Regions from separate parts of the Peribacillus phoenicis genome, predicted to be linked through region 3. Evidence: riboswitches for the same ligand, from Rfam matches in the RefSeq annotation. Region 3 holds a riboswitch; each other region holds the start of a gene.
What was found. A riboswitch is a leader RNA that binds a small molecule or an ion and turns the genes downstream of it on or off. The one in region 3 is predicted to bind preQ1.

Region 1 (5,909 bases), 3.7 Mb from region 3:
AGTTCTGGAAGAGCTGATAGTAAGCAAACCGGTCCAAAGATTGAAGGGGATACATCAAGGCGGGGCAAGTTATTTAGTTAATGAGAAGTGGGATGTCACACGATTTGACCATTCAATTGGTGTGATGCTTTTAATAAAAGAGCTTGGTGGGTCATTGGAGGAACAAATCGCGGGCTTGCTGCATGACGTATCCCACACTGCATTCTCACATGTAATTGATTTCGTTCTGGATTGTAAGGATGAAGATTATCATGAAAAAATATATGAACAAGTCATTATGGAATCCGAAATCCCCTTAATACTGAAGAGGTATGGATATGAATGTGAAGATGTTTTTCAATCAAAATGGGAATTGCTTGAACAGCCAGCACCTGAGTTATGTGCCGATCGGGTAGATTATACTCTCCGGGATATGTATCAATATGGACATATCACACTGGAATCCGTTCATGACTTTCTAAACCATGTAATCATAATAAATGGAAGGATGTATCTGGATAATATTGAATCGGCTGAATGGTTTGTGAAAACGTATTATAGCGAAGTTATTGATTTTTTCATGGAACCGCTTAATATATATGGCTATGGAATTTTGGCAAAGACCTTAAAATTGGCTTTGGCTAAAAAACTGATCAGCCTTGATGACTTACTTGGTACAGATGAGGAAGTCATGTCCTTGTTAAGCTTGACTGAAGACCATGAAGTGCAAAATCTGTTAAAACGGATCCATGGTAACGTAAAGGTGAAAAAAAATCAAGTGGACTACGATTTTTATCTGAAAAATAAAGTGCGGCTCATTGATCCTTCCGTTATTCAAGGAACCCAATTAATAAGAGCATCCAGTTTATCAGACAAAGTCAAGAAAATGGGAATTGAAGCCTACAAAAAAGCTTCAAAGGGCATGTATCTAAAAGTGATTTCCGATTGAATTTCGTGTCAAACCATACGGAAAGTCAAAAACTCAAGGGTGTTATTCATCCTTGAGTTTTTTTCCGGAAACATCTAAGTCTCCTCCCGTTTAAAAATTAGTTGATTTAGACAATCGACATCCAGGAAGGAGCTTGATTAACGGATGCCTTATATATCTGAACCAGCATCCTTTAATAATTAAAAAACTAATGATGCTCTCAAAGTATTAACGCCATTTTCCAAATAACCCTTTAAACAGGTTAATGTATAAACCCAACCTTCCTTTTGTCCGATCATTTTGTTTATTATTTCAGGGTCGTCTTCACTCAAACCTGATTCGTTTACTTCAATAATTGTACTCGTATTATCCAACTCTTTTAGTGTAATGGTAACAACCGTTTCTTGATCATTTCCGCCCCACGCAAACACGATTTTCCTATTTTCCTCGACTTCCATTACATTAATAACCACTTCAGCATCGTATTCGTTGTATCTCAATGTAGGCGTCCGGCCTTGTTCCCATCTTTCCGAACTCGATGAGAACCAGAAATTCCCGATTTTTTCAGGATTCACTATGGCTTCAAACACTTCATTAGCTGGCTTGATTATCTTAAATTTCGTAATTATTTGGGTATCCATACTAAATCAACTCTCTTTCGATTTGTTTTTATTGTATTCCACTATCCCAATCTACTGATATTGGCGGCAGGGTCCTTCCAGTTTCAAGCAAGCTCTTCAGGTTACTCAGAATGGCTGGCCAACCATTATTCAAGCCTTCAAAGGTATTGTCATCATATACGAAATCTGTCTCCAAAAGCTCCTCATGCCTAAGCGTTAACTTTAAAGTCGAATCATCCATTTTCTGTAATTCAAAAGTGACCCGTGTAGGCTGCTCGCGAGGTGTTTCGTCTCCTGCCATGTTCCATGTATACGAGAGCAGGTGCAACGGCTCACACTTAAGTACATTCCCATGATCAGTAATCCGCCCATCTTCCAGCATATATTTGACGCTTGAACCTTTTTGCCAGTCAGACTGTACTTGCAATCCAAAGTGGTATTTCTTCGTGACTTCACCACTCGTCAGGGCTTCCCAAAGCTTCTCTGGTGTGGTTGCGATATAAATAGGATAGACAAACGTAGTTTTTTTTATAATTCTTTTTCCTCCTCGCCAAATAAGATATCAAGATCGTAACCTAACTCTATCATTGATTGTCGGCTTTCATATACAGCCGGTCAAGCAGTTTTTTGCGACAGAAATCGGCAAAGTCATTGCATTGAAGAAGAGTTGAAGTGCATTGCTAAAACCGGATTCTCCGTGACATAAAAGGGCCGTATGGAAACTTCTTGATTTCCAATCGCTTTCAAGCTACGATAAATAAGGAAAAATGATAATCCGCTCGGGCGGAAGAGGTTCTAGCTACCCTCTCAAAAAAACTAAGGAGAACAGTGCTCTTTCTTAGGGTGCTGTTTTTTCTGTATAAGGAGAATTAAGAAATGTTAAGAATTTTATTGTATTTAGTATCCATCATCACGGCGAATGTGGTTACAGCAGCTTTTGCGCCATTACATTTTGGCATGTTCATCATTCCGATGGGGACATTGCTCATCGGGGGAACCTTCATCTTCCGAGATCTGGTCCAGAATAAATTCGGCCGCGCAAAGACCTATATATGTATCGTCACTGCACTTATTTTATCTGCGTGTGTATCATTTTTATTAGGGGATACGTTATTGATTGTATTTGCTTCTGCCTTATCGTTCATGGTCGCAGAAACGACGGACACGGAAATTTATACCCGTTTAAAGCTCCCGATGAGTTGGAGGGTGTTTTACAGCGGAATCGTTGGAGGGTTTTTCGATTCGGTGATATTTGTCGTGATTGGTCTAAGTCCATTGGGTGCCAATATATTGCCATGGGAAGCAGTACCCGCTGCGATTACCGGCCAAATCATCGTGAAAACCGTCATTCAGTCAATAGGTGCCGTACTTTTGGGACGAATCAACGTAGAACTGGAGAAACGTGTAGTCTCCAGTTAAATGCCAGGAGGGATGCACTACATGGATGGAACCAAAAAAGAAAAAGATAAATGCTATTGTCTCGAGACCTTTCGTGAAAAATATGGGGCGCATGTTCAAGGGGAATGTATGAAGCTCTCCTGCGCCAATTATCGCAAGCATAAAGGAATTGACAAAAAAGGACCAAATTAGGTCCTTTTTTTGCGTGAACGGAGTAACTCACGAGTAAAAGTGCGAAATTCACGAGTAAAAGTGCGGAATTCACAAGTAAACGACACGAAATTAAGAATGCAGAACGAATTCACGAGTAAAAGTGCGAAATTCACGAGTAAAAGTGCGGAATTCACAAGTAAACGACACGAAATTAAGAATGCAGAACGAATTCACGAGTAAAAGTGCGAAATTCACGAGTAAATGTGCAAAATCAAGAGAGCAACACGAATTTCACCAATAAACAGTGCGAAATTATGAGTGCAGGCCGAATTCCCGAGTAAACATCAAAAAAGCTTCCTGCACCATTCCATTAATGGGGCTAGGAAGCTTTGTATTTTGTTTAAAATTGCTCTGTGCTTTTCCGAACTAATTTTTCGAGGAAGTAAAAGCATTCTCGTTTCCGCTCAAGTTCGGTTTGTCCATTTTCGGTGACATGATAATATTTCCTGCGGCCTGACTCGGACTCTTGCCAATGGCCTTTTATGAATTCTTTTTTTTCTAACCGTTTAAGGGCGGGGTAGAGGGTGCCTTCACTTATTTGATATTTGCCCATGCTCATTTCCTTCAAGATCTTCGTGATTTCATAGCCGTATAGCTTTTTTTGTGAAAGAAGTGAAAGCAAAAGGAGGTCAATGCTTCCCTTCATTAATTCTTTATCCAAATAAATTCTCCTCCTTTTCATTTTTAAAGTGTAATACGTTGTACATCGTATCACAAGGTGCATTTTACTTTTCTTAAAAAAAATGGTTAAATGACGATTGCTAAATAAATTTAATCATAGTAAAATGTGCTTCGGAACGGATGAGTTGTGAAGAGTGTGGTAAGGATACTATATACATGATTTAATTGTTTTAATGAAAATACGGAATAGGATAGAAGAATCCCTACTCAAGGGGTATTAATTGATTTTTTTTCGAAAATCATTTAGATTCTATTTATCAACAAGAGCAAAGAAAGAAGGTCCTAGATAGATGAAAGTGAAAGCACCAGAGCCATTCACATATATTGGTGGAAAGAGAGCTGTTCTTTTACTTCACGGGTTTACCGGAAGTACAGGAGATATGAAGAAATTAGGGAAATACTTGAATGATCTCGACTATACTTGCCACGGACCTCTTTATAGAGGGCATGGAGTGTCTGGTGAGGAACTCGTTAAGACTGGTCCAAAGGAATGGTGGGAAGATGTAGTTAATGGCTATAAATTCCTTAAAGAAGAAGGATATGAAGAAATTGCTGTTGTAGGAATTTCTTTAGGAGGAGTGTTCTCATTAAAAGTGGGAATTGAATTGCCTGTAAAAGGCGTAGTTTCAATGTGCGCTCCGACGCAAGGGAAAAGTATCGATCGACAAAAGAACCGCTTGCTCAATTATGCACAGGCTTATAAGAAATTTGAGGGCAAAGATGCAGACCAAATTGCTGCAGAAGTGAAGCTGCTGGAAGAAGAGCCTATGCCTCAACTAAAAGATGTGCTGAATATTATTAATGAGACAGGTGAAAATTTAGATTTAATCACATCACCAACTCTTGTTTTACAAGGGCGCTTGGATGATCCCGACTATACGGAGAGTGCAACAGCGATTTTCAATGAAGTCGATACGCAGCATAAACACTTGATATGGTATGAAAAATCAGGTCATATTATCACATTGGGCAAAGAACGTGAACAGGTGTATGAAGATGTGTATAAGTTCTTGAATACACTGAATTGGTCGGAGTAATAAGCGAGTTTATAAATCCCCTTTAAGTTGAACCTGTGTAAAGCCTGCATTCATATGTAGGCTTTAACACAATGCTTGAGGGGATTTTATTTTGGCTGAAAATCTATTTGTAGAAAAAGACCTTTAAGTTATCGTTATTATCAAGAGTTGCCAATAAAATATCGTTCACATCGGCATTATATTTTATCTTGATTCTGTTTTTAAGCCATGCTTCGTCTTTGCCGCCCCGCTTCAATTCTTTAGAATCGATCTTCCCTTCTTTAATAATCGTTTTAGGAAAAGCGAAGGCATTTGTTTCTAGGTGCATATCTGCTGGGGTTACTGCTTCATATTGAGCGTATAAAAACAATGAAATGGTACCACCCGGTTCCCATAGTGCGAGGGACACTTTTTGAATATCTTCGACTTTTTCTTTTCTTAATTCCGATAATAAAAAATCGATGGAGATTCGGGCTTTTGCTAAGCTTTTGTAAATGATTTGTCCATTTTCGATAAGTGGAAAGGGGGCGGAGTCAAAAAACCTTCGGATTTTGCCCCACTTAAGACCCGTAAACACACTAATTATATATAAAATCACTAAAACAAAGGTCGTAATCATTGAGCCCTTCAAACCTAACTGTTCATCTGACAAAGGGTGGGCAAGAATGTTTCCAATAATTAATGCCATTATGAAATCAAGTAATCTTAACTGGGAAATGGACCGTTGCCCCATTAATTTAACCGAAAAAAGTAAGAAGAAGAAGGATATAATGGCTCTTAAAGTCCACTGGATTGCAGTAAGAGTTTCCTGGCTATTAAAAAAGTCCACAAAAAATTCACGTCCTTATTTCCTGCAAAGGAGATGTAATGGTCAGTAGGATGAATTGAAACAACTGGGAAGCTTATTTAAAGACCTCTTTAGATGGGCCGTTTATAATTTAAGCCAACTCCTTCTTAAGTATTACCCAACATCGGTCCTTCTAAGACTTTCTTGACTGTTTTCAAAAAATTTATATTAATATAACAACTTTATAACGTATTGTAATTAAAATTAAACTGATTTAAAATGATATC
Region 2 (11,931 bases), 3.8 Mb from region 3:
AGCAGTTACTTCAATTTGATTCTAATAAAACATATGAAAAGCTAATCCAGTCCCTGACGGACCTAACGGACAACAAATTGAATCCTGCATCCATATGGTCGATTTTTCTTTCTCTTCACGGATTCATAACTTTTTATATTAATTCTGAGCTAACTTATCAAGATGTAAAAGGCTTAGCTTATTTTCATGTAAAAAATATCATCAGGAACATCATATAATTTTTTGAATATTATTGACCATTGGTCAAATAAACTTTGGAGGTTTTAATATGGTAAAGAAATACCTTCATATTGAAGGGCTCATGGTCTTTTTAGCGGTGATTTACATCTATTCGTTATATGAATTCAGCTGGTGGATTTTCCTTCTATTGATTTTATCGCCTGATGTTTCCATGCTGGCCTATCTGATCAATGATCGGATTGGAGCAAGGGTTTATAACTTATTTCATACTTATATCCTGTCCATCTTCACGATTTTGCTATCCATTTTCCTAAAGTCGGATGCATTGATGCTGATTGGTTTAATTTGGACAGCGCATATAGGAATGGATCGCTTATTTGGATATGGCCTTAAATACACATCATCCTTCAAAGCTACACATATACAAAGGTTGTAATATGCTTAAAAGGCAGTGTGATTAAACATCACACTGCCTTTACTTTACACGCCCCGCTTGTTTCCCCATATATAGGTATGCAGCTGGGGCAGGACTTTCACATCATTCAATTCATCATCTACTATCACTTTATCAATTAACTCTTCGTACTTCTTCAATAGGCCGCTGATCAATTGACGATCATCCGCCGTCCGGCTGTCGTCATTGCCGACCTGCAGATAAAAAGGAATATCCGGGTAACGCCCATGTACATGTTTGGCATATTGATAATCTTCCTCGTTAAAGACGACGATCTTCAATGAGACATGGTTTTCAGGATTTCGATTGGCAAGGTTCGAGATGATTTGGTCGAGCACCGTAAAGTCCGTGTTCATTCCAGAGCTCGGCGGCTTAGGTGAAATAGTCAGTTCATCAATATCGAGAAACCAATCCTGCCATCTGCTCCCTTGGGTTTCGACACCTATTTTCATTTTATTTTCATGTAAGATCGCTATCAAGCCGTTTAGGTTTTTCAGCAGAGCCGGGTTTCCTCCTGATATCGTCACGAAGGAAAAACCAGAACCCCCAATACGCTTCAGCTCATCCCATATTTCTCTAGCAGTCATCTGGACGGTATCTTCCTTACCGGTGCCATCCCAAGTAAATGCGGAATCACACCAGGCACACGAATAATCGCAGCCGGCCGTCCGAACGAACATGGTTTTTTGGCCAATGACCATTCCCTCTCCTTGGATGGTCGGCCCGAAGATTTCCATAACAGGGAGTTTACTCACTTTCCATCCACTCCCTTCTGGCTTCGGCATAGCTTGTCGGCGTTTCGTACAGTCGAACAAATTCGACTCTAGCACCCTCATATTCTTTTAATGAAAGGGATTCGGCCATTTTTTCATAAATCCAGACAACCATATTTTCAGCTGTTGTATTCATGAGCGGCAGGGTTTCATTCAAATAACGGTGATCCAGGTGGATTTCAATTTCATTTTTCCATATATCCTTGATGTCCCCAAAATCTATCATCAACCCTCGTGAATCTGTATACCCGCTTAATCCGAAAATGACCTTATACGTGTGGCCATGCAGGTTCTTGCATTTCCCTTCATAATCATGCAGATGGTGTGCCGCATCAAAGGTGAATTCCTTACTCACGAGAACCCTCTTGTTTGTATACTTCAATTGGCTGCGCTGAATATCTTCATCTATTTTTTGGAGTTTATCCACTATCGTAAAACCGTACATCATGAAAGCACCTTCCGTCTGCTTACATAGTCATCCAGTCCTTTTTTCCGCAGATTACATGCCGGACAATCTCCACAGCCGTCGGAGATGATTCCGTTATAGCAAGTCAGGGTCTTTTCGCGGACAAAGTCGAACGCGCCTAGCTGATCCGCTAGCTCCCATGTTTCCTCTTTATTAAGCCACATTAGCGGCGTATCAATCACGAATGACTGGTCCATCGACAAGTTCAAGGTCACATTCAATGATTTAATGAATACATCGCGGCAGTCCGGATATCCGCTGAAATCCGTTTCACAGACACCGGTGACAATATGTTTAGCGCCAATCTGACTCGCCAGCACTCCGGCAAACGAAAGGAACAGCAAATTCCTCCCTGGTACGAACGTCGACGGCAATTCCCCTTCTTCTCCGTCCGTCACCGCAATATCACTTCTCGTCAGCGCATTTGGTGCCAGTTGGTTCAGCAGCGACATGTCAAGGATATGATGGTTCACGCCCAATTCCTTGGCAATGTTTTGAGCACATTCGATTTCCAAGCTATGCCGCTGATTATAATCGAACGTCACCGCTTCCACTTCCTCAAATCTCTCCATCGCCCAGAACAGGCACGTCGTACTGTCCTGACCTCCACTAAACACAACCACTGCCTTTTCTTTCTTCTTCATTTCTATAAAACTCCTTTTTACGGAAAAAAACAGCACCCTAAGAATAGAGCACTGTTTCTCCTTAGTTTTTTTGAGAGGGTAGCTAGAACCTCTTCCGCCTTAACGCGGAATATTATATTTTTCCAAGTCAATAGTAACTTGAAAACGATAAGAAATCAAGATGTTTATATTAAGAGAACATTAGACCTGATGGAAAATTTGGTTAACTTTTCATTGCTTAAATATCCTTTTATTTATCCGATAAAACAGTGTGAATAAAATATCGATAAAGGGGTCCAATAATTTGAAAAGCATTAAAGCAAAGGTATTGGTGGCATTTTCACTCATCATATCTTTATGTGTCATCTTAGGAGCATTCAACATTTATAGCAGCAACAAGTCACTGGTTTATTCCCAGGATATCATCGAAAAGGAACTTCCGCTTCTTATCCAAGACGAAAAGCTCCTATACAATCTAGCACAAAGAACCGCATACGCCCGGGCCTATATTCTTTATGGTGACGAGAGTTATAAAGAAGGGTTCTTACAATATACTGAAGAAAGCCAGGTCATCCAGGAGGAACTCCTAGCCTTAAGCGATTCTGATAAAGCGAAGGAATTGATCGAGAAAAGCGTGGATTGGAGGACGATGATTGTAGATCGGGTATTTACACAATATGAAAAAGGAAATGAAGAACGCGCTAAAGAGATACTCAAAAATGAAGTGGCGCCAATCAGCAATGAAGTAATGGAGGGTTTCAAGGAGCTTGCTTCGGAACGCGAGGAATTGATTGTCGCTTCTGGTGAAACCGTCATCGCCAGCGGGAAATCGGTTAAGACGACAAGTATCATCATATCCATTGCGGCAGTCCTTATTGGCCTTGTCCTTGCGGTTGTTACAGCCAACCTCATTACCACCCCCCTCCTTAAAATCAGGGATAGGATGAAAATGGTGGCTGCAGGAGAGCTGAATCATGAGCCCCTGGAGCAAAAGTCAAATGATGAAATGGGCGAACTAACGGTATCCGCCAATCAAATGCAGAAAGACCTTCGTGATACGATCGAAAAAATGCTCAGTGTTTCGCAATCCGTTTCCAACCAAAGTAAAGATCTGACTCAATCAGCAAATGAAGTCCAGCAGGGCAGCAAACAGATAGCGACTACGATGTATGAACTTTCGGAAGGTTCGGAGTCACAAGCCAACCGGGCATCTGAAATGGTTCGCATCATGGATGATTTCACCGGCAGGATTAAGCTTGCCCACCTAGAAGGGGTGGATGTAGCTAACAGTTCAACCGAAATCCTTTCCTTGACCAAGGAGGGCACCACTTTAATGCGCAGTTCGGTCCAACAGATGCAAAGTATTGATGGGATTGTCAAAAATGCCGTAGAGCAAGTGAAAGGGCTCGATTCTCAATCACAGCAAATTTCGCAGCTTGTGCAGGTCATCAAGGATATATCCAATCAAACCAATCTATTGGCGCTGAATGCAGCCATAGAAGCTGCTCGTGCTGGTGAACATGGCAGGGGCTTTGCCGTCGTCGCCGATGAAGTGCGGAAACTCGCTGAAGAGGTCACACACTCCGTTGGGGATATCACCAGTATTGTCTCCGCCATTCAAACAGGTTCAAAAACGGTCGTCCACTCCCTGGAAGATGGTTACACACAAGTGGATGAAGGCACAAAACAAATTACGCTCACAGGCCGAACCTTTGAAACAATTAATCATTCTGTCGGGAATATGGAAATGAAAATACAGCATATAACAGACGAATTGAACTATATCTCCACAAATAGCCAAAAAATCAATCAGGCTATCGAAGATATCGCAGCCGTTTCTGAAGAGTCCGCGGCAGGAATCGAACAAGTCTCCGCCTCCGCTCAGCAATCCAGCTCTTCGATGGATGAAATCACGAATCATGCCAGTGAAATTGCATCCTCGGCAGAACTGCTCACTGAACAGGTTAAGAAGTTCCAATTATGACACTAGCAATTTCCCGAATGCGGGAAATTGCTTTTTCCCTTCCATTATAATGTTGTTTCATTTTCGTTTATTCGGGGAATAAATAACTATACACAATAATAAACCATTAAAAAACGAATCTATCAGAAGCGGCTGGAAGTGGATATTTCCCTTTGTTTTCAGAATATTTAGTGTATAATTGATTAAAGGAATATTTTAACTTAAATAATCATTGCTTCCAATACCTGCTACTGCAAATCCCGAAATTTCCTTTCAACACCATGCACGGGCACTTATACTCAGTAAGGATCCATTGCATGCTTTCTCTTGAATCAAACCATTTACAACTTTATTCTCAAAAAAACACGATTTCCATTCCAAATTTGTAAAAAAAGGTTAAAATCAACTAATGATATGTTACTATTAAACCAAGACCTTTTAACCCCATAAGGAGGAATTCATATGAAACGTTTTTTCAAATTCATCGCAGATTTTAACGAAAGAAAAGCACTGGAACGGGAAACCGAAGAGTTCTTTCGCAAAGAATACGAAAATTATATGAAGATGAATCCTGACAATCAAGGAAAAAGAAGGAGATTAGCTCCTAGACTTTATGTGATTGATGGCGGTAAAAAGGGCTCCAACCTTGAGATTTCTGACAGAAAGAAATCCAGTTAATCTGATTCCTTCCATAATAAGCTACGCATGCTGTAGCTCAAGACCCACAAACGTTAAATCTCCAGGATGAACGGAGATCCGTGACCATTCCATTCATTTACAATATATAAGCCGAAAGCTCAGAAATACTTCTGAGCTTTTTTTATTTTTCATTCTTCTATAAACACTATATCTATAGAAGAAACTAGGTATTTTTTTAAAAAAATGGGTTAACTTTAGTTTATTTCATGTTTTAGGTAAAAGTTCAATTATAGGCCCATGGGTATTTCCGAAGAGAAAACCGAAAAACATTAAAAAAAAGAGATGTGTGCTTTTACTCATCTTTATCCATATTCAAAAGAGTTCAACTAATTGAGTCGTTAGATGCAATATTTCACATTGAATGACAAATGCATAAAAATTATTACGTTTATGTCAAACAATGGGTATAAACAATTAACAAACTGTAATAAACCTCACTTTTCAAAAATAATTATTATTCAAATATAGCCATTATGAATTAGGTTCAAATGCTCATGAATCTATTTTGATTCTGACCAAAATGGGTTTTTATTAAACTTCCCATAATTTAGTGTAAATAAACCGAGGATTCTCTTGATTTCCAGCCATATCTTTGTACTCATAAAACAATTTATCCCATTAGATACTATTACACTCCAATATACATTTATTTGAAAAAGCTAATAATAACTATATTACGATAGAATAATTGGCTCTTGCCTATTAAGTTTAAAATCATGTAGTGTGTATTCAGTAATTCAAATATTTGAAAAAAAGAGAGGTTAAAAAATGGCACCAATATTTATTTGTGCGATCTTTTTGCTTGGTTATGGCATTTTTGAACAAAAACGCCATCAGAAGCGTCTCGACTCCATCCCGGTACGTGTGAATGTGAATGGGATTCGAGGGAAATCCACTGTAACGCGTCTAATTACAGGAGTGATCCAGGAAGCTAAATACAAAACAGTAGGTAAAACAACCGGAACGTCAGCAAGAATGATCTATTGGTTTACCGACAAGGAAAAACCGATTGTACGCCGCCCGGAAGGACCCAATATAGGAGAACAACGGCGTGTAGTTAAAGAAGTTGCCGACTTAGGCACAGAAGCACTGGTTTGTGAGTGCATGGCCGTACAGCCTGACTATCAACTAATCTTCCAAAACAAAATGATACAGGCAAACATTGGGGTCATCGTGAATGTATTGGAGGACCATATGGATGTCATGGGACCGACTTTGGATGAGGTTGCTGAAGCCTTCACTGCTACCATTCCCCATAATGGTCACTTAATAACCATCGAAAGTGAATATTTGGACTTTTTCAAGCAAATTGCCAAAGAACGCAACACAAAAGTGATCGTTGCAGACAATTCCAGAATTTCGGAAGAATTCCTGCGTGAATTCGATTATATGGTATTTCCTGATAATGCATCACTGGCCTTGGCCGTTGCTGAAGCTTTGGGCATTGATGAAAAAACGGCTTTTCGCGGCATGTTGAATGCGCATCCCGATCCAGGTGCCATGCGGATCACCAAATTCGGAGATCCCATCCAGCCAACTTTCTTTGTCAATGGCTTTGCTGCAAATGACGCGTCATCTACTCTGAACATATGGGAACGTGTCAATACGTTCGGATACAGCACAGAACCTCCTATCGTCATCATGAATTGCCGTGCCGATCGTGTGGACCGTACTGAGCAGTTTGCTAGAGATGTATTACCTTACATAAAATCTGAAATCGTCATTGCCATTGGTGAAACCACATCACCGATTACAAGGGTATTCGAGCAAGGGAAATTGGATACTAAAGAATATTGGGATTTAGAAAACTGGTCAACTGAAGAAATCGTGGCCCGTCTCCGCCCATTGATGAAAAATCGCATCGTCTACGGTGTCGGGAATATTCACGGTGCAGCGGAACCATTAATTGAAGCATTCATGAAATCTAAAACAAAGCAAAAAGCAAGTTAAGTAGGAGGAACCTTAATGTTTGGATCGGATTTATATGTAGCCCTAGTACTTGGAGTAACGCTTAGCCTTATATTTTCAGAAAAGACGGGTGTCGTACCCGCAGGACTTATCGTGCCAGGTTATTTGGCATTAGTATTTGATCAATGGGAAATCATGCTGACCATTTTGATCATTAGTGTGGTAACTTATTTAATCGTCACTCACGGCCTTTCAAGATGGGTGATTTTATATGGAAGAAGAAAATTCGCCGCCATGATGGTGACCGGGATTTGCTTGAAACTACTATTGGACTTAGTCTACCCCGTCATGCCATTTGAAATATTCGAGTTTCGGGGAATCGGTATAATCGTACCTGGATTGATAGCGAATACCATACAAAGACAAGGAATGCCATTGACACTTGGCAGCACGCTTTTATTATCCGGCTTAACTTTCGGTTTAATGAACGTGTACTACCTATTCTGAGGTGCAAAAAATGAAACGGACTTTAAATGCAAAAGAAAAAACACTTATCTTTATTAAACGCACGAAGAAAAAGAATCTTAAATACACTGGAATCATACTACCTATATTACTAATCGCATTAGTCATTACCACTTGGATGGGACGGGCTGAGGAAGTGAAAACAACCGCTCCAAAATCCGATCAACCATTGACAATGACAATGGTCGGTGATGTGATGATGGGACGTTATGTTGAAGAAGTTACGGAAAGGCACGGGTATGAATACCTCTTCCGGTATATGAAGCCATATTTCGCCAATTCAGATTATGTCAGTGGGAATTATGAACATACCGCTTTAAAAGAAGAGGTATCTAACTACAAGGAAGCAGATACGCCCATCCGATTAAACTCGAATACTAATGGTGTGGAAGCCGTTAAAGATGCTGGCTTCTCTGTGGTGTCTTTAGCCAATAACCATATGATGGACTATGAAGAACAAGGACTTCTTGACACGATTGATGAATTCAAAAGTGCGGATATGCACTATGTCGGTGTTGGATCAAACACTGCCGAAGCAAAAAACAGCATCGACTATGCGGATGTTAATGGCGTACGTGTCGCAACACTTGGCTTCACAGATATTTACGGTAAGGATGCCGTGTCAAAAAATGATAAAGCCGGACTATTGAACTCCAACCCTGATATATTATTTGAAATGATCGGCAAAGCAAGGAATGCCAAGCAAGGCAACGCAGACTTGGTTGTGGTGAATATGCACTGGGGACAAGAGTATTCAACATCAACAACCGCTCGTCAAAAAGACTTGGCTAAGGCTATCATCGATGCGGGGGCTGACATCATCATCGGCCATCACCCCCATGTGCTTCAATCGTTTGATGTTTATAAAGATGGAATCATTTTCTATAGCTTAGGAAATTTCATATTCGATCAAGGCTGGACACGCACAAAGGATTCAGCTATGGTTCAATACCATTTAGCGGTAGACGGAAAAGCTACAATCGATGTCGTACCACTGCAAATTGAAGAAGCAACACCAAGGCCAGCTACCTCTTCAATTGACAAATCACGTGTTTACCGACAGTTGACGAAGGAAACGAGTGAAAAAGTCCAGTGGTCGAAAAAAGAGGATCGCATCGAGATTACCTTGGATCACAAGAAGGTAATCGACCATAAGGCACAACGTGAACAAGAGGAAAAGGCAGCAATGGAAAAGAAAGCTGCACTGGAGAAAAAAGCAGCACAAGAGAAAAAGGCCGTACAAGCTAAACAACAGGAAATGCAACCCATTCAATAAGGAACGCTTTGTCACTACTATTTGAAGAATGAAGACACACAACTTAGAAGCTCAACGAAAAGGGGGAACAACCGATGATTAACCGTATGACGGGAAAAGTGCTCATATCCCTAAGCTTGCTCATATATATTGCTGGATGTTCGAAGACACCCCCTATTTCTGACACGAATGATCCGATAAAGAGTAAAACGGAACAATCATATGGGGTCAGTTCTTCAAACCCAATCGCAATAGATGTCGGTATGGATATATTGGAAAACGGCGGAACGGCGGCTGATGCCGCCATTGCGGTATCGTATGTATTAGGTGTAGTTGAACCTTATGGATCTGGCGTGGGTGGCGGCGGCGGTATGCTGATTGCCCCGGAATCCGGCGATCCCGAATTTATCGATTATCGTGAATCCTCTCCGGAAGACCCAAGTTCAAGACACGATACAGGGATTCCTGGCTTAGTGGCCGGCATGCAGGTTATAAGTGATAAGTATGGGAGCGTTCCAATGGCAGATCTTCTTCAGCCGGCGATAGATTTGGCTGAAGACGGATTTGAAGTCGACGAATCGTTATCATCACGATTAGAAGCGGCTCAGCCAAGGATATCTTCCGATGCGACTTCACTTTTTTATCCTGATGGTGATGCCATTAAACCAGGCAAAACCCTCGCCCAAGAAAGACTTGCCGAAACATTGAAGAAGATCCAGCAGGAAGGTCCTGATGGTTTTTATAAAGGGGAAATTGCGCGGGATATTAAAAGAGAATCAGATATCGACTTGATGGATTTAAAGCGCTATGAGGTGAAAGAACGGAAGCCGGTCCAAGGAGCATTTGCCGGTTATGATGTTTTTACCGCCCCTCCGCCCTTTTCAGGAATTACAGTTCTTGAAATGTTAAAGCTAGCCGAGGAAATGAACCTAGGTGATTCTTCAAGTAAATCAGCTTATATGAAAGTCTTGGGGGGCATCACGGATACTGCTTATCAAGATCGGTCCGCCCATGTTGGAGATGGAATAAGTCACTCCAAGGCGGAAAAATTGCTCTCCCCCATTCACTTGGATAATCTTAAAAATAAGATCAAAAGTGAAAAATGGGAAGATAAAGAATCGAATGGTTCCGAAGAACATGAAAGTACGACACACTTTGTGATAATGGACAAGAATGGCACTGTCGTTTCCACAACAAATACGCTCAGTAACTTTTTCGGATCTGGGGATTATACGAATGGATTTTTCCTTAATGATCAATTGAAAAATTTCAGGTCCGGCTTGAACTCTCAAGAGGCATATAAACGGTCAAGAACTTTCACCGCTCCGACCATTCTCAAGAAACCTGGGCGGGAATCGATTGGGATCGGCTCACCAGGCGGTGATAGGATTCCGCAAGTATTGATGCAGGTTCTTTATTCTTATACAGAAAATGAAGGAACATTTCAGGATATCGTCGACCGTAATCGGTTCGTCTTTGATGGAAAGAAGATTTATACAGAAGCCAAGCTTTCGGATGAAACAATATCCGACTTGGAAGATTCAGGATATGAAGTCATTCAGAAGATTTCCCCCATGTATTATGGCGGGGTTCAAGCACTCGTTAAAAACGAGAAAAATGGACAAATATCCGGAGCTGGGGATAAACGAAGAAATGGAAGCTGGAAAGCTCAGCAATAAACGAGCAATCCAGCTCCTCCTTTTCTAAATATCACATGAATTTTAGCGATGTATAAGGGGACTTAGAATATGAATATCGTAAAAAAAATAACAAGCTGGGTCATACCCGTTTTTATAATAGCTGCCCTGCTTGTGACAATGAATACGTTTAAACGGACAGAAACGTTAACACCCGACGAGCAAAAAAAGATAGAACAATATACGACTGTCGAAAAATGAAAAAAGCCGGGGCATCCCCGCTTTTTTTATTTTTGCCGTCAAAGGGCGAAAGATTAAAACCAGTACAGATACGGAGGCTAACCATGAAGGAAAATAACTATACTGATTTTATTGAACTAGAGCAAAATGAACAAGAAGACCTCGATTACCGCATCATCGTTCATCACAGGAATCCTGATATTGCAGTTCTAGCCATACATGGCGGGAACATCGAACCAGGAACTAGCGATATTGCAGCCGCTCTTGGAGAGAGACTTTGTGCAAGCACCTATCTATTCGAAGGTCTTAAACCAAGGGGCAACCAGGTCCTCCATATAACATCCCACTTGTTCAATGAACCGGTCGGCGTTTCAATGGCAGCGAACGCACAAACCACCCTTTCCATTCATGGCCACTACGACGTACATAATGCGCTGGTTTACATTGGCGGAAGGAACGAACCCTTTAAGAAACTTCTTCAGCAATGCCTTAACCAAGCTGGATTTCAAACTGATCATGCACCGCAGCACCTTTCAGGGATGAAAGTAAACAACATCACCAACAAATCCAAAACGGGTGCAGGCGTGCAATTGGAACTTTCCACTAAGCTTAGAAAAAGCTTTTTCAAAGGTGATGACTTTACCAGTAAAAACAGGGTAAATCACTGTGATCTTTTTAAACGGTTCGTTACTGCCATTGAAAAAGCGACTCTTGAATATAAACAGATTGAATGGCCTTCTTAGTCCATAAGGCTTTCAACTTGACCGAAGCTTTCGAATTTCTCGGCAAAATAATCTGACGAAAGATTGGAGATATGAACGCCCGTGTTTTCCGTTGTATGGAGAAAACGGCCATCACCTAGATAAATACCTACGTGGGTCACACCCAGCCTTGTTCCTGTGTCCCTAAAAAACACTAAATCCCCTGCCTTTGGATTTTCGATTTTGGGCAGCAATGAGAAGTAATCTGCTGCAGAACCCCGTTTTACTGAAAGCCCCTGTTCCTTCATGACCCAATAAATGAATCCGCTGCAATCCATTCCGATCATCGGATCTTCTCCACCGAAAACATAGTTGAATCCGCGTAGAGTGTATGCATACTTGATGACATCATATGCTTTATCATATGCAGCCTCCTGGTTTACATAAAACGGATATAACGGGTTGCTGTATAGTTGAAGATACTGCCCTTGCATCAACTCATCCGTA
Region 3 (11,931 bases):
TCATTGTCAGTGAAAGTCCTTTAATGAAAAATTTGATTGAAATGGCTTTCAAGGTGGCCCAAAAATCCGTCAATGTATTAATTGAAGGAGAAACCGGAAGTGGTAAAGAAGTGCTTTCCCGCTTCATCCACATTGCCAGTCCCCGGAACCATGAACCTTTTATCGGCATCAATTGTGGAGCGATCTCTGAATCCCTGCTGGAAAGCGAATTATTCGGTCATGAAAAGGGAGCTTTCACAGGAGCGACCCAGCTGCGAAAGGGTTTTTTCGAAATTGCAGGGAACGGGACGCTTTTCCTTGATGAAATTGCGGATGCGAGTCCCGCCATTCAAGTCAAATTGCTTAGGGTTTTGGAAACACGGGAATTCATGCGGGTTGGCAGCAGCGGGACATTACGGACGAACGCCCGGTTAGTGGCGGCCTCCAATGAAAATCTGCAGCAGGCAGTGGACAAGAATAAATTTCGGGAAGACCTATTTTACCGACTGAACGTCGTGACTCTGGATATCCCGCCATTAAGGAGCCGAAAAGAGGATATTCCGTTGCTTGTCGGTCACTTGGTTGAGAGAAATGGTCATGGGGATATTTCTTTTTCCAATGAAGCCATTGAAAAATTACAGCAATACAACTGGCCAGGCAACATACGCGAACTTTCTAATGTGGTCATGCGCACGCTAACTCTTGCAGACAATAAGGCGGTAATAACCGCCAATGATATCTCACTATCCAACAGCCAGATCACTCCTGACAAAATTGTGTCACCTAATGAGATTCAGTCAACTGAAAACCTTCTTGAAGAGTGGCGAAAAAGGCTGGTGGCTGACTTTAATGAGAAGGATGAACTGATGCTTGAAGAAATCCTTACGGAAATCAAACAGCTTCAATCAACAATTGGAAAGGAGCTCGTCATGCAGGCACTGCAAAAAACCTACGGCAACCGGAATGAAGCTGCCAAACGCTTGCAGATATCCATAAGGAAATTGCGCTATATATTAAATGAGAAGAGCCAGACATAATAAAAAGGAGGATGCCCCGTTCCAGGGCTTCCTCCTCTGTTCCTATTCTAGCGTCAATACGATACGTCCGTTGATTTCTCCCTTTTCCATCATGGAAAACACGTCATTGATTTCATCAAGCCTTCTTGTTTCAATATTCGTTCTGACTTTTCCATCAGCGGCAAATTGAACAGCTTCCTGTAGATCTTTTCTCGTCCCAACGATGGACCCTTTTACAGTTACCCCATTTAACACTGTATCAAAAATCGGGATTGGAAGTTCATCATTCGGCAATCCGACTACGACAAGTGTACCGCCCCTCTTGACTGAACTGTAAGCCTGTTCGAATGCTTTTTTCGTAACCGCCACAGAAATGGATGCCTGCACACCGCCAACCTTATCCTTTATGGCCTGTACAGGATCGGTCTTAAGCCCATTAACCGTGTAATCCGCCCCCAGTTCCGTTGCCAGATCAAGCTTATCATCTTGAATATCGACAGCAATAACATTAAAGCCCATCGCTTTTGCGTATTGCAGGGCAACATGTCCCAATCCGCCAATTCCATAAATCGCTACCCAATCACCAGGTTTTGCTTCTGATACCTTAAGCGCCTTATAAGTCGTTACACCTGCACAGAAAATCGGTGATACCTCCGCAAAGTCAAGCCCTTCAGGAACCTTCACCACATATTTGGCAGGTGCTTTACAATATTCCGCATACCCGCCGTCCACGGAATAACCTGCATTCAATTGATCCAAGCAAAGCGTTTCCCTTCCAGTCAGACAATATTCACAATCGCCACATGCCGAATAAAGCCATGGGATCCCAACACGGTCACCCACTTTCAAGGAAGTTACGCCTTCTGCCACCTTTTCTATAATACCCACACCCTCATGTCCGGGGATTAGCGGAAGCTTGGGTTTTACCGGCCAATCACCATGGACCGCATGTAGATCGGTATGACACACGCCACAGGCTTTAATTTTCACTAATATCTCACCATATTCCAATTCCGGGATGGGTACTTCTTTAATCTCAAGTTTTTGGTTAAATTCATTGACGACCGCCGCTTTCATTGTCTTGACCTGTTGTTTTGCATTTACAGTGCTTGCCCCTTGTTTTACATTCATGATTCATTTTCCTCCCTTAATGCAGTGGATATTATTTCTTGCTACTACTTACAAGATGCAAGTGCCATGCCACTGCAAACAGGCCAAGAAGACAGCATTCACTTAAAAAAAGTGCCGAAAAATCGGCCCATTTGGACGAAATAACGGCTCAAGTTGGACGAAATCCGGTTTGTATATTGCAGAAAAAATGGCTCACCCTATAAATAGGAGGTGTCCAAAACATGGACCAATTTGAAAAAGCCTATGAATCATATAAACAGCAGGGAACACCGCAAGCAAACCAACCTGATTCAGCAGGAAAAGAAGAAATCATCGCCGTAAGGAAAAATGAAGAGGACAATATTATCGCCATCAAGACGAACTCCGGCCGCGAACTCGACTACCCCACAGCCCTTGCGGAAGCAAAGGCGGGCAACCTGGCCAATGTTGACGTCTTTCATAAATATGGACGTGACATATTGCGGAGTGAGCCCGATGGGATAAAGGAAAATAACCTGGATCAACTGCCGGAGTTTTGAATTTTCGGGGAGACTGCCTGATATGGGCAGTTTTTTTCTGTCTGGATGAGCTAAAAAAGAACCAGCATGATTAGCCGGATCTTATTTTTCGTAAGGATAGGATTCAGAGATTTCGAGCAGTCGGCCGCAGGACTCGACAACCTCGATGATTTCCATCCATGACATGTCCAGACCCAGTTCATTAGCATGGGAAATCTTATCCCGTAATTTCCGGATGGCGTTCGCATCCTTCTTCCCTTTACTTTTCGAAGGGATTTGGAAGAAGCACCTCAATTCTTTATCTTTATGTATAATATCGAATTTATCACTGATTTGCAGGCACTCTATTATATTGATATCCTCATTTTTATCGATTCTCCTTCTATATAATTCGGTTGCCTTTTCTAAACGGTCTTCGCTGATCATTGGATACCAGCTGCCATCGCCGAATCTATCCAGGATGATATCACTCATCCTCATTTCCAATAAGGTAATATATCCGAATATCAGCATCCTGATCGGAGGCTTTTGAAGGTCGGCATGGGTAATCAACATTTTAATTGAATTATTCTCTAATACGAACACCCTTGTTTTATTCTTGAAAATATGGAGAAGCTGGATCAAAGGGGTTGAATCCGAAACCATTTCCCTTGGTGAAAAGCTTTTTAAATATTCAGAAATACTTCCTTCACCTAGTTCTTCCCTTTCGATATACCCGATGATTTCCCCTTGATCTTTGACTGCCAATATATCAAAATTCTTTTTTTCCAATGCTTTCTGAATATCCAGAGCCAGATCATTTTTATGGCAAAACTCAAGCTCCTGGGCAATGCTCTTAACCGTTATATTTTCTTCATAAAGAGTTTTAAGACTAAGATAGCTGCTATTGCTTTTTCTTTCGCTTCCATTTAACATCTTTCAACCTCCGCTCAGGAACACTTTCTGCCCGTTTTCCGCTTTAATCATAGAAATGCATGCGGCCCCCACAAATAAAGTCCACTGCAGTGGACTCAATCCCAATCATGTTAATCTAATTTTTTGGCACCCATTGATCAAATGCCATCAACTGCATTGCCTACCGCCGTTTCCTCATTCTCCTTTTCTTCCCAACCCTTACAAACATCCACCCAATCCTTTGCACCTGAATATTCAAACAATTCAGCGAGTGTAAGTTCTATTGCAGAGTTCGCACTGCCGCAAGCCGGGAACAATGACTCGAAGCGCTTCATCGATACATCAAGAAAAACAGCTAAATCGTTTGCCAGACCAAACGGGCAAACGCCTCCGATTGCATGACCGGTCTGTGCAAGGACTTCTTCAGGCGAAAGCATTCGTGCCTTGAAACCGAATGTCTGACGAAATTTCTTATTATCCACTTTGGCGTCCCCTGCGGCAACTACCAAAATTGCGGGTTCACCTTCCCCTTTAAAGGAAAGAGTCTTAGCAATCCGCGCTGGGATAACACCGATGGTTTCCGCTGCCTCAATCACCGTAGCACTCGATGTTTCGAACTCCTTTACGTCGCCTTCCCGATTCCATTGTTTAAAATGGCTTTTGACACTCTCGATCGACATTTTATATTCACTCCTTTGACGTACATATTAAAATAATATCATCCTTCATTGCAATAAATCAAAATCCTATTGTGCTACTTCTCCTGCTTGGAAACTAATAAATTAAAACCATTCTTTACAAATTGACGAAACAAGCTTACATGAGATACTATTAAACATCGGGTAAACGCCTACACGTGGTTCGTAACCATCCCACGATAAAAAACTAGGGAGAGAGTAAAATGAATGTTCGTACACTCGTGATAAACGGGTTATTGGCTGCCTTGTATGTGGCGGTCTCATTGGTGTTTAAACCAATAGCTTTTGAGATGTTCCAATTCCGTGTACCGGAAATGTTGAATCATCTGATTGTATTCAATAAAAAGTATATCTACGGTATCGTTGGCGGAGTCTTCATATCGAATCTGCTCTTTTCACCGATGGTACCATATGATTTGATTTTTGGGGTGGGGCAATCCCTGCTCGCCTTATTGCTTGTCATTTATGTATCTCGTTTCATAAAAGGCATTAAAGGACGGATGATCGCCACGATTATCTTTTTCACGTTCACAATGTTTTTAATTGCAATTGAACTGAACCTTGCCTTTGGCTTGCCATTCTGGCTAAGCTGGATGACTACAGCTGTCGGTGAGTTCGTTGTCCTCCTAATTGGAGCGCCAATCATTTATGGAATGAACAAAAGAATTCAGTTTGAAAAGTGGCTTTAAAAGGAATCTTCGCGCCGTTAAGCCACTATAATGGAAAAGAGCTGTCTGCATGATGCGGCAGCTCTTTTTTTTCACCAATGAACTCGAAAATGATAAACTATTAGTAAGAATGGTGGTGGCCCTTTGAAAAAAGTCCTGACCATAATCGGTCTACTTGTAATTGCAATATTTATATACTCTAATGCAGAGCTGTTCACATTAGTTTGGAAAAGTGACCTAGATTCTGTTATTAGCATATTGAAGGAAAACCTTTTGCTTACATTTATTGTGACATTCGTATTGATGTTTGTACAAAATTCTTTTACAATCATCCCCTTAATTTTGCTCCTGACTATCAATGTCACGATATTCGGATTCATATATGGCTATCTATGGAGTTGGTTTACAAGTGTGGTTGCCTCAGGATTCATTTTTTATGCAGCAAGAAACTGGTTTCAGGAGCTTCTCTTAAAGAAGGTTGGCGAAAAATGGCAAGAAACCGTTGTGGAGCATGGCTTCATGTACGTTTTTACAGGCAGGATTTTCCCGCTTATCCCAACAAGCTTAATTAACTTGGCAGCTGGAGTCAGCACTGTCACGTTCAAGGATTTTTTATTAGCGACGGGGCTTGGCAACCTTATATACTTTTTCTTCCTATCGCTGATTCCCTATGGACTGCTATCTGTTGAAATGAACCAATATACGCTAGCTGCACTCGCACTCCTCTTCTTACTATTTTTCATTATCTATAAGCGTGCAAAAAAGAAAAAGAAACTTACCTTCTTCAGAAAAAACAGGTGACCACATTGGCCCTGTTTTTTTATTTAGGATTCTGCATATATTTTTTTTCGATAGTTTGTTAAAATGTGTATGTAATTTTACCTTTGAAATGTCTTAAAATCAGGGAGAATCTCCATGTCCAAACGCTCCATCTTAGCAATATATATCCTATCCGGGATTCTTACATTAGTCGTGTTCGACTATTTTTTAACTACAAATATCCAAAATAAAGAGGTCTTTATTCAACTTCAAAGAGTGGAAGGCTTTGTTTTCCTTTTATCAATAGGCTTGGTCTTATATCTTTATTTAGCTAAAAGGGAAGAATTCAAACGATTAAAAGAAGCGGAACAACGCCGGCGTACACTCATCAATTCAATGGTGGATTTCGTTAACTTCAAGGATGGTGATGGCCGATGGCTTGAATCCAATACTTTCGGGCTGCAATTATTTCAATTGGAGCATGTAGATTATAAGGGAAAAAGAGACAGTGAGCTCGCAGAATACTCGGAATTTTATAAAGAGTCGTTGATCTACTGTGAAGTTTCCGATGAAGAAACGTGGGTAAAAGGGGAAATCACACGGTGTGAGGAAATCATCCCTCTTCCCGATGGCAATCACAAGACATTTGATACGATCAAAGTTCCCCTGTTCAATGAGGATGGTTCACGAAAAGGCTTAGTCGTCATTGGCAGGGATATTTCTGAAAGGGTTGTCGCGGAGAATCAATTATTCGAAAGTGAACAACGCTATAAATCATTGTTTGAACACAACCCATATCCGATGCTGATGCTTGATTTAAACGGAATGATCACGACCGTGAATCCTAGATTTGAAACGGTAACAGGTTTTCAACAGGAAGAAATACATGGCGCCTCATTCATTAATTTGAACTTCTCAGCAGAAGACGCGGAATTGATCCGTACATCTTGCCAATATGTCATGGAAAACCATAAGGGGATCAAAAAAGGGAAAGATATAGAATTCCTGACGAAGTACGGGAAGTCCATCTTACTTTCTTGTACGTTTGTCCCGATGATGGTTGGCGAGGATTTAGTCGGAATCATTACTTATGCTAAAGAGGTCACTCAAATCCGGGAAACCGAAGCACGCTTAAGAAGAACCGAAAAATTATCGATAGTCGGCGAACTTGCCGCAAGTGTGGCCCACGAGGTACGAAACCCGCTGACTTCTTTAAAAGGTTTCGTCCAGCTGCTTAAAAAGAGCGACCATCCCTATGAACAATACTACACAATCATGTTAAGTGAGTTGGACCGGATCAATCTTATTGTAAGCGAGTTACTCGTTCTGGCAAAACCACAGGAACTTCCATTCAGCAAACATCAAATCATCGACCTGATGAATGATGTCAAAACCTTGTTGAAACCAGAGGCGGACTCGTACCCCACCCAAATATCAATATCTGTTAAAAACGAAATACCGCTTCTATTATGTGAGGGAAACCAATTAAAACAAGTTTTCATAAACATGCTCAAGAATTCAATGGAGGCATCCGCCGATCACATTTGGATTGATTTCGAACGCATGGACAATAACCTTTCCATCACCATCAAAGATAATGGAAGCGGAATTGAAAAAAACCGGATAAAGCATCTTGGAGAACCTTTCTATTCTTCTAAAGAAAAAGGAACCGGATTAGGACTGACAGTCAGTTGCCGAATCATCGAGGCGCATCGGGGAAAGGTCCGCTTTAACAGCGAACTAAACCATGGAACCGAGGTCCAAATCATGTTGCCCATAAAATTATGAATCCGAGGACAAGCCTAAACCTTGTCCTTTTTTGCAGGATTCAGAACGACCCTATTTAAACAGGGAGGTGAAGAAATCCTTTATATTCCCAAAGAATGACACAGTCTCGACAGGCTGTTTCACATTAACCCGGCCTTCTGTATCATTGGATGTATCGCTCACTTTCTTGCCAGCCGTACTCATTTGTGTTGCCTCAACTTCCGCCTCTTTTGTTTTGACATCATCCACGGTTTCTTCCTCATCCATCTCCACCTCCATATCCTTTTCGAAAACAAGGACGTAAGTCCGGCGCTCCCCATCCTTTGATACGGTAACGGAAATGGCCGTCTTCGCTTTATCCTTGATCTTCACTTGTTTACTGCTCTCACCGTCATATTCAATCGTTGCTCCGCTGGCATTTGTCGCTGCATCCATTTCGACTGAAGAAATATCATTATCGACCTCGATATGATAGGTATGCTCATTAGATTCAAAAGATTTGTTCCATACTCCGGTTGATACAGTCAGATTGTTCAACACTGGTGCATTATTGCCTTCCTCGCCTAAAGAATCTGCTGACGCTACCTTCTCTATAGAATCCGTTTTAAGTTTTTGTGTTGAATTACTTTCAATTTGCTGTGCTTTCGGCACTTGGCTGACACCACTGCTTGGTTTTAGATTATTGGAGGATTCCGCTGATGTTAAAGGTGATTTACTCCCCTTATCCGAGGATTCTGCTGATGTTAAAGATGATTTATTCCCCTTATCCGAGGAAGGTTGAGCTTTACTTGTTTCTGTTGATGGCTCCTTTTGCACTTCGCTCTCTTTAGGAGCATCATTCGATTCGGTTTCCTTGGCTGCAGCCCGTGTAATCGTAAGCGTATAGGTTTTTTCATCTCCATTTTCTGCTGTAACGACAATCTTCACCGTTGTCTTACCGACTGGAAGGCTAACCTTTACACCGGCACTGGTAGCATCCTTTCCATTCACCTTTACAATTGCGGTACTGTCACTCAATGTCGGAGTTACCGTAACGGACTGGACTTCATTTTCAACTGAAGCATTATAAGCTGTCACTTTAGAATCGAATGTTAATGAGCCTTTTGATAATCCAATCGATGTTAAAAGGTTATCATCACTTTCAAGTTTTTCGACCTTGAGAGTATAGGCAACCGTTTCATTTTCCCCATCGCTGACGGTGATTTCAAATGTATTCAGACCTGTTTGAAGAGTTAAATCCTTCACTTTACCATCTGTCATTTTTACCCCATTCACGTATATGGCTGCATTCTCGTTAGGGCTTGCTGCAAGCAATGTGATCTTTTCCACATCATTCCCCACTGCCGAACTATAATCGTGTACATCTTCCGAAAATTTTTGATCCAGTTCTATCCCTTCTATTTCTAGCTTTGAAAGACTATTTACCGTTTGTGCCTCTTCCTGAATGACAGACGCGCCTTCCGCCGCCCATGCCTCGGGCATATAAATGGATGTCCCCATCCCCACAAGAGAACCAACCAAGATCACCTTAACGCTTTTTTCTTTTAACCCCTTCTTTAGCAAAGCCTATCCCTCCTATAATTCCTGCAAACATGATAGGGCCAGGTTACCAAAGGAACCTTAATTATTTCTTAATGTATTTTTCGGAGGATACCTATTAATGCTTTGGTGCAAAGCGGAATCCCCAACCAATACTATGGTTATAATGGAGGGAGGGAGGCAGGTCATCTAACCTTATTGTTATCACTTTTCTAGCGAACCTCTTAAACTGCCTTTAGATAACTAATTTATTTTCACTGTTTTTTCACATTTTCCTTTTATAATAAGCATACATAATCTGATGAAAGGATGATGGCACACCAAGATGAAAAAATATTTTTGGCTGATAGTCAGCCTGTTCGTTTTGCTTTTAAACCCGGCAATGGCTTTTGGTCATGCTACAATAATAAGCTCTAATCCTAGCCCGAATGAAGCAATGGATGCTCTTCCTGAAAAAATCAGCATTCAATTCAGTGAGAATATACAACCAGCCTTCCATTCGCTTGAGGTATTCAGCCAAGATGGGGACAAAATTCAAATCCAAGACAGTGCAATCTCGGAACAAAGTGAAAAAGTACTGGAAGCTAAGTGGAAGGACACTATCGATGAAGGGATTTACTACATTAAATGGAGAGTGGTTTCGAGTGATGGCCATCCCATCGAAGGAACAATACCCTTTCAATTCGGAGATTCAGCTGGTCTTTCAGACCAAGAAAATTCCGAAGTGAGTGCAAGTTTTCCGAATTCCATCAATGTAATCCTGCAAAGTCTTCAATACATATGCTTCGCTGCCCTAACCGGAATCCTTTTTTTCAGATTATCGTTAATGAAGGATTCTCGACTTTTTGAAGCTAGCAGAAGAACTCGTCTATACCTTTGGCTTTCATATGCAGGTTTAGCATTTTCCATCTTCTGCAGTCTGCCTTTAAAAGTTACGATTGATGCTGGCGTAGGTTGGAATGATGCATTTAAAGTTAGTTATATTAAAGAAGTATTGAATGCTACAAACTTTGGATCGGTCTGGATCATTGAAATTCTAATATTGCTGCTTCTATTTTTAGTGATTTATTTCATGCTCGAGAACACCCTGAATAAATCACTACCTTACCTTTCTTTCATCATAATTGCCTGCTTGATGATTTGTAAGGCTTTAACTGGACATACAGCAGCCGTTCCTAATCAGGTTCTGGCCGTTTTGATGGATTTCCTTCATTTATTGTCCATGGCTTTATGGCTCGGTGGCCTTATGGCCTTATTGGTGATTTTGCCTGGGCTAGCTAATCGTCAGGCAGTCCAAGAAGATAAGAGAACGTTTTACTGGTCGATCATTTCAAGGTTTTCCAAATGGTCATTTCTGTTTGTAATCATACTGATTGTCAGCGGGATATATAGCAGTTTACAGCATATACCGACTATCCATTCATTGTTTAACACAACATATGGTCAATTGTTACTAGCGAAAATCGGTCTCATGTTAGTCATGATCGTTTTAGGAGGCCTTCATTTTCTCCGAGGGAGAAAGCAAACGAAAAAACTTGGTTATAGTGTGGGAATCGAGTTTGGTTTAGGGATCGTCATACTTGTCGTTGCAGCTCTGCTGACAAATGTCCAAACTGCCATGTCATCTCCCGGGCCCATCGAAAAGACGTTACTGACTGAAGAAAATAATGAGGTTACATTAATGGTGACCCCCAATGAAGTCGGGGATAACCTGATTCAAGTAAACCTTTCCAATGAAGGCAAGCCAATTGCTGATATAGAGCAGCTTACAATCACAATGCAGCCATTGGATACGCAAAATGGTGAAATGAAGCTGCAGATGAAGGAGAAAAACACAGGTACATTTACATCAAAGTCTTTATTAACCATGCCAGGAAAGTGGAGTATCCATGTTCACGGATTAACTGAAAGCCTGGATTCAATCAATGCTGATTTTATAATTTTCATAGGAAATTCATAACAGGAGGGATTAATACCAATGAAAAACATTTCAAAGCTTCTTATTTTTACATTTGCTGCACTATTCATTTTTTCCGGTTCAGCGTATGCTCACGTTACAGTCAAGCCTAGTTCATCAGCACCTGAGGCGTGGGAAACTTATACAATTAAAGTACCCGTCGAAAAAGAAACTGCCACTACAAAGGTGACTTTAAAAGTACCTGAAGGAGTTACTTTTGAAAGCTATCAGCCTGTACCGGGATGGAAAGTAACGACAGAAGGTGACAAAGATGGGCATGTAAAAACGGTAACTTGGGCAGCAACTGACGAAGGAATAGCAGCTGGACAATTCCAGCAATTCTCTTTCGTAGCACAAAATCCTAAAGAAGAAACGAATGTTGCCTGGGATGCATTTCAATATTACGAAGATGGTGAAATTGTTGAATGGAGCGGTGAAGAAGGCTCAGACCTACCGCATTCTGTAACGGAAATTACGGTTGCGCCCAAGGCTGATGCAGAACCTGCGGACCATGGTCACAAAGATGAAGCTGACACTAATGATTCCACGACAACTGACAATTCAAAGGAGTCAGCAACAACAGAAGGTGATAGCAACCAAACGCTGATCATCACCCTGGCTGTCATATCACTAATTCTTTCCATTGTAGCGCTTTTAGCAGCTCTAAGGAAAACTAAAAAATAATCATTATGGAAGGGTGCCCCAATTTATTGAGGCACCTTTTTCTTTTCTAATATTCCATGACAACCGATTTACTCGGTAACTTAAGGTTTTCTGATTCTATCGTAATCTTAATTGATTTTTCAGCTCTTTGTTCCGTTATCGTTAAATTAAGCAATCCATTTCCCTGTGCTTTTTTGCTTATTCCCAGATCTTCCGTACTTTTCACCAGCTGTGCATATAATTCCGCTTCAGTTAAATTGCGCTCAAATTCCTTTTCAGCAATCACTTTCAAGAGAGCTGCTGCACCGCTTACATGAGGCGTAGCCATTGACGTTCCGCTCAACCTGGCATATTTATTTCCTG

Region 1: linked by a shared signal. The riboswitch ahead of ABC374_RS18650 (VUT family protein) and the one ahead of ABC374_RS00300 (QueT transporter family protein) in region 3 are both predicted to bind preQ1.
Region 2: linked by a shared signal. The riboswitch ahead of queC (7-cyano-7-deazaguanine synthase QueC) and the one ahead of ABC374_RS00300 (QueT transporter family protein) in region 3 are both predicted to bind preQ1.

Annotation. Positions count from the first base shown of each region.
Region 1 covers NZ_JBDFMF010000001.1:3,801,352-3,807,260, reverse strand. Annotated here, with positions in the region: gene ABC374_RS18665 (HD domain-containing protein) at 1-928, shown strand, start outside; gene ABC374_RS18660 (SRPBCC family protein) at 1,108-1,548, opposite strand; gene ABC374_RS18655 (SRPBCC domain-containing protein) at 1,577-2,026, opposite strand; PreQ1 riboswitch class I at 2,311-2,353, shown strand; gene ABC374_RS18650 (VUT family protein) at 2,404-2,946, shown strand; gene ABC374_RS18645 (hypothetical protein) at 2,968-3,117, shown strand; gene ABC374_RS18640 (PadR family transcriptional regulator) at 3,479-3,799, opposite strand; gene ABC374_RS18635 (alpha/beta hydrolase) at 4,110-4,856, shown strand; gene ABC374_RS18630 (DUF421 domain-containing protein) at 4,960-5,664, opposite strand.
Region 2 covers NZ_JBDFMF010000001.1:3,808,224-3,820,154, forward strand. Annotated here, with positions in the region: gene ABC374_RS18675 (TetR/AcrR family transcriptional regulator) at 1-218, shown strand, start outside; gene ABC374_RS18680 (DUF4260 domain-containing protein) at 269-616, shown strand; gene queE (7-carboxy-7-deazaguanine synthase QueE) at 661-1,389, opposite strand; gene queD (6-carboxytetrahydropterin synthase QueD) at 1,382-1,852, opposite strand; gene queC (7-cyano-7-deazaguanine synthase QueC) at 1,852-2,517, opposite strand; PreQ1 riboswitch class I at 2,573-2,615, opposite strand; gene ABC374_RS18700 (methyl-accepting chemotaxis protein) at 2,801-4,480, shown strand; gene ABC374_RS18705 (hypothetical protein) at 4,922-5,137, shown strand; gene pgsB (poly-gamma-glutamate synthase PgsB) at 5,927-7,108, shown strand; gene pgsC (poly-gamma-glutamate biosynthesis protein PgsC) at 7,124-7,573, shown strand; gene ABC374_RS18720 (CapA family protein) at 7,584-8,867, shown strand; gene ABC374_RS18725 (gamma-glutamyltransferase family protein) at 8,942-10,525, shown strand; gene ABC374_RS18730 (CapE family protein) at 10,595-10,744, shown strand; gene ABC374_RS18735 (poly-gamma-glutamate hydrolase family protein) at 10,828-11,466, shown strand; gene ABC374_RS18740 (C40 family peptidase) at 11,463-11,931, opposite strand, start outside.
Region 3 covers NZ_JBDFMF010000001.1:58,152-70,082, reverse strand. Annotated here, with positions in the region: gene ABC374_RS00325 (sigma-54-dependent transcriptional regulator) at 1-1,016, shown strand, start outside; gene adhP (alcohol dehydrogenase AdhP) at 1,059-2,072, opposite strand; gene ABC374_RS00315 (DUF3892 domain-containing protein) at 2,348-2,644, shown strand; gene ABC374_RS00310 (hypothetical protein) at 2,726-3,538, opposite strand; gene ABC374_RS00305 (YbaK/EbsC family protein) at 3,676-4,197, opposite strand; PreQ1 riboswitch class I at 4,368-4,412, shown strand; gene ABC374_RS00300 (QueT transporter family protein) at 4,419-4,904, shown strand; gene ABC374_RS00295 (TVP38/TMEM64 family protein) at 5,028-5,684, shown strand; gene ABC374_RS00290 (PAS domain S-box protein) at 5,799-7,430, shown strand; gene ABC374_RS00285 (cadherin-like beta sandwich domain-containing protein) at 7,482-8,972, opposite strand; gene ABC374_RS00280 (copper resistance CopC/CopD family protein) at 9,274-10,908, shown strand; gene ABC374_RS00275 (YcnI family copper-binding membrane protein) at 10,927-11,589, shown strand; gene ABC374_RS00270 (S8 family peptidase) at 11,636-11,931, opposite strand, start outside.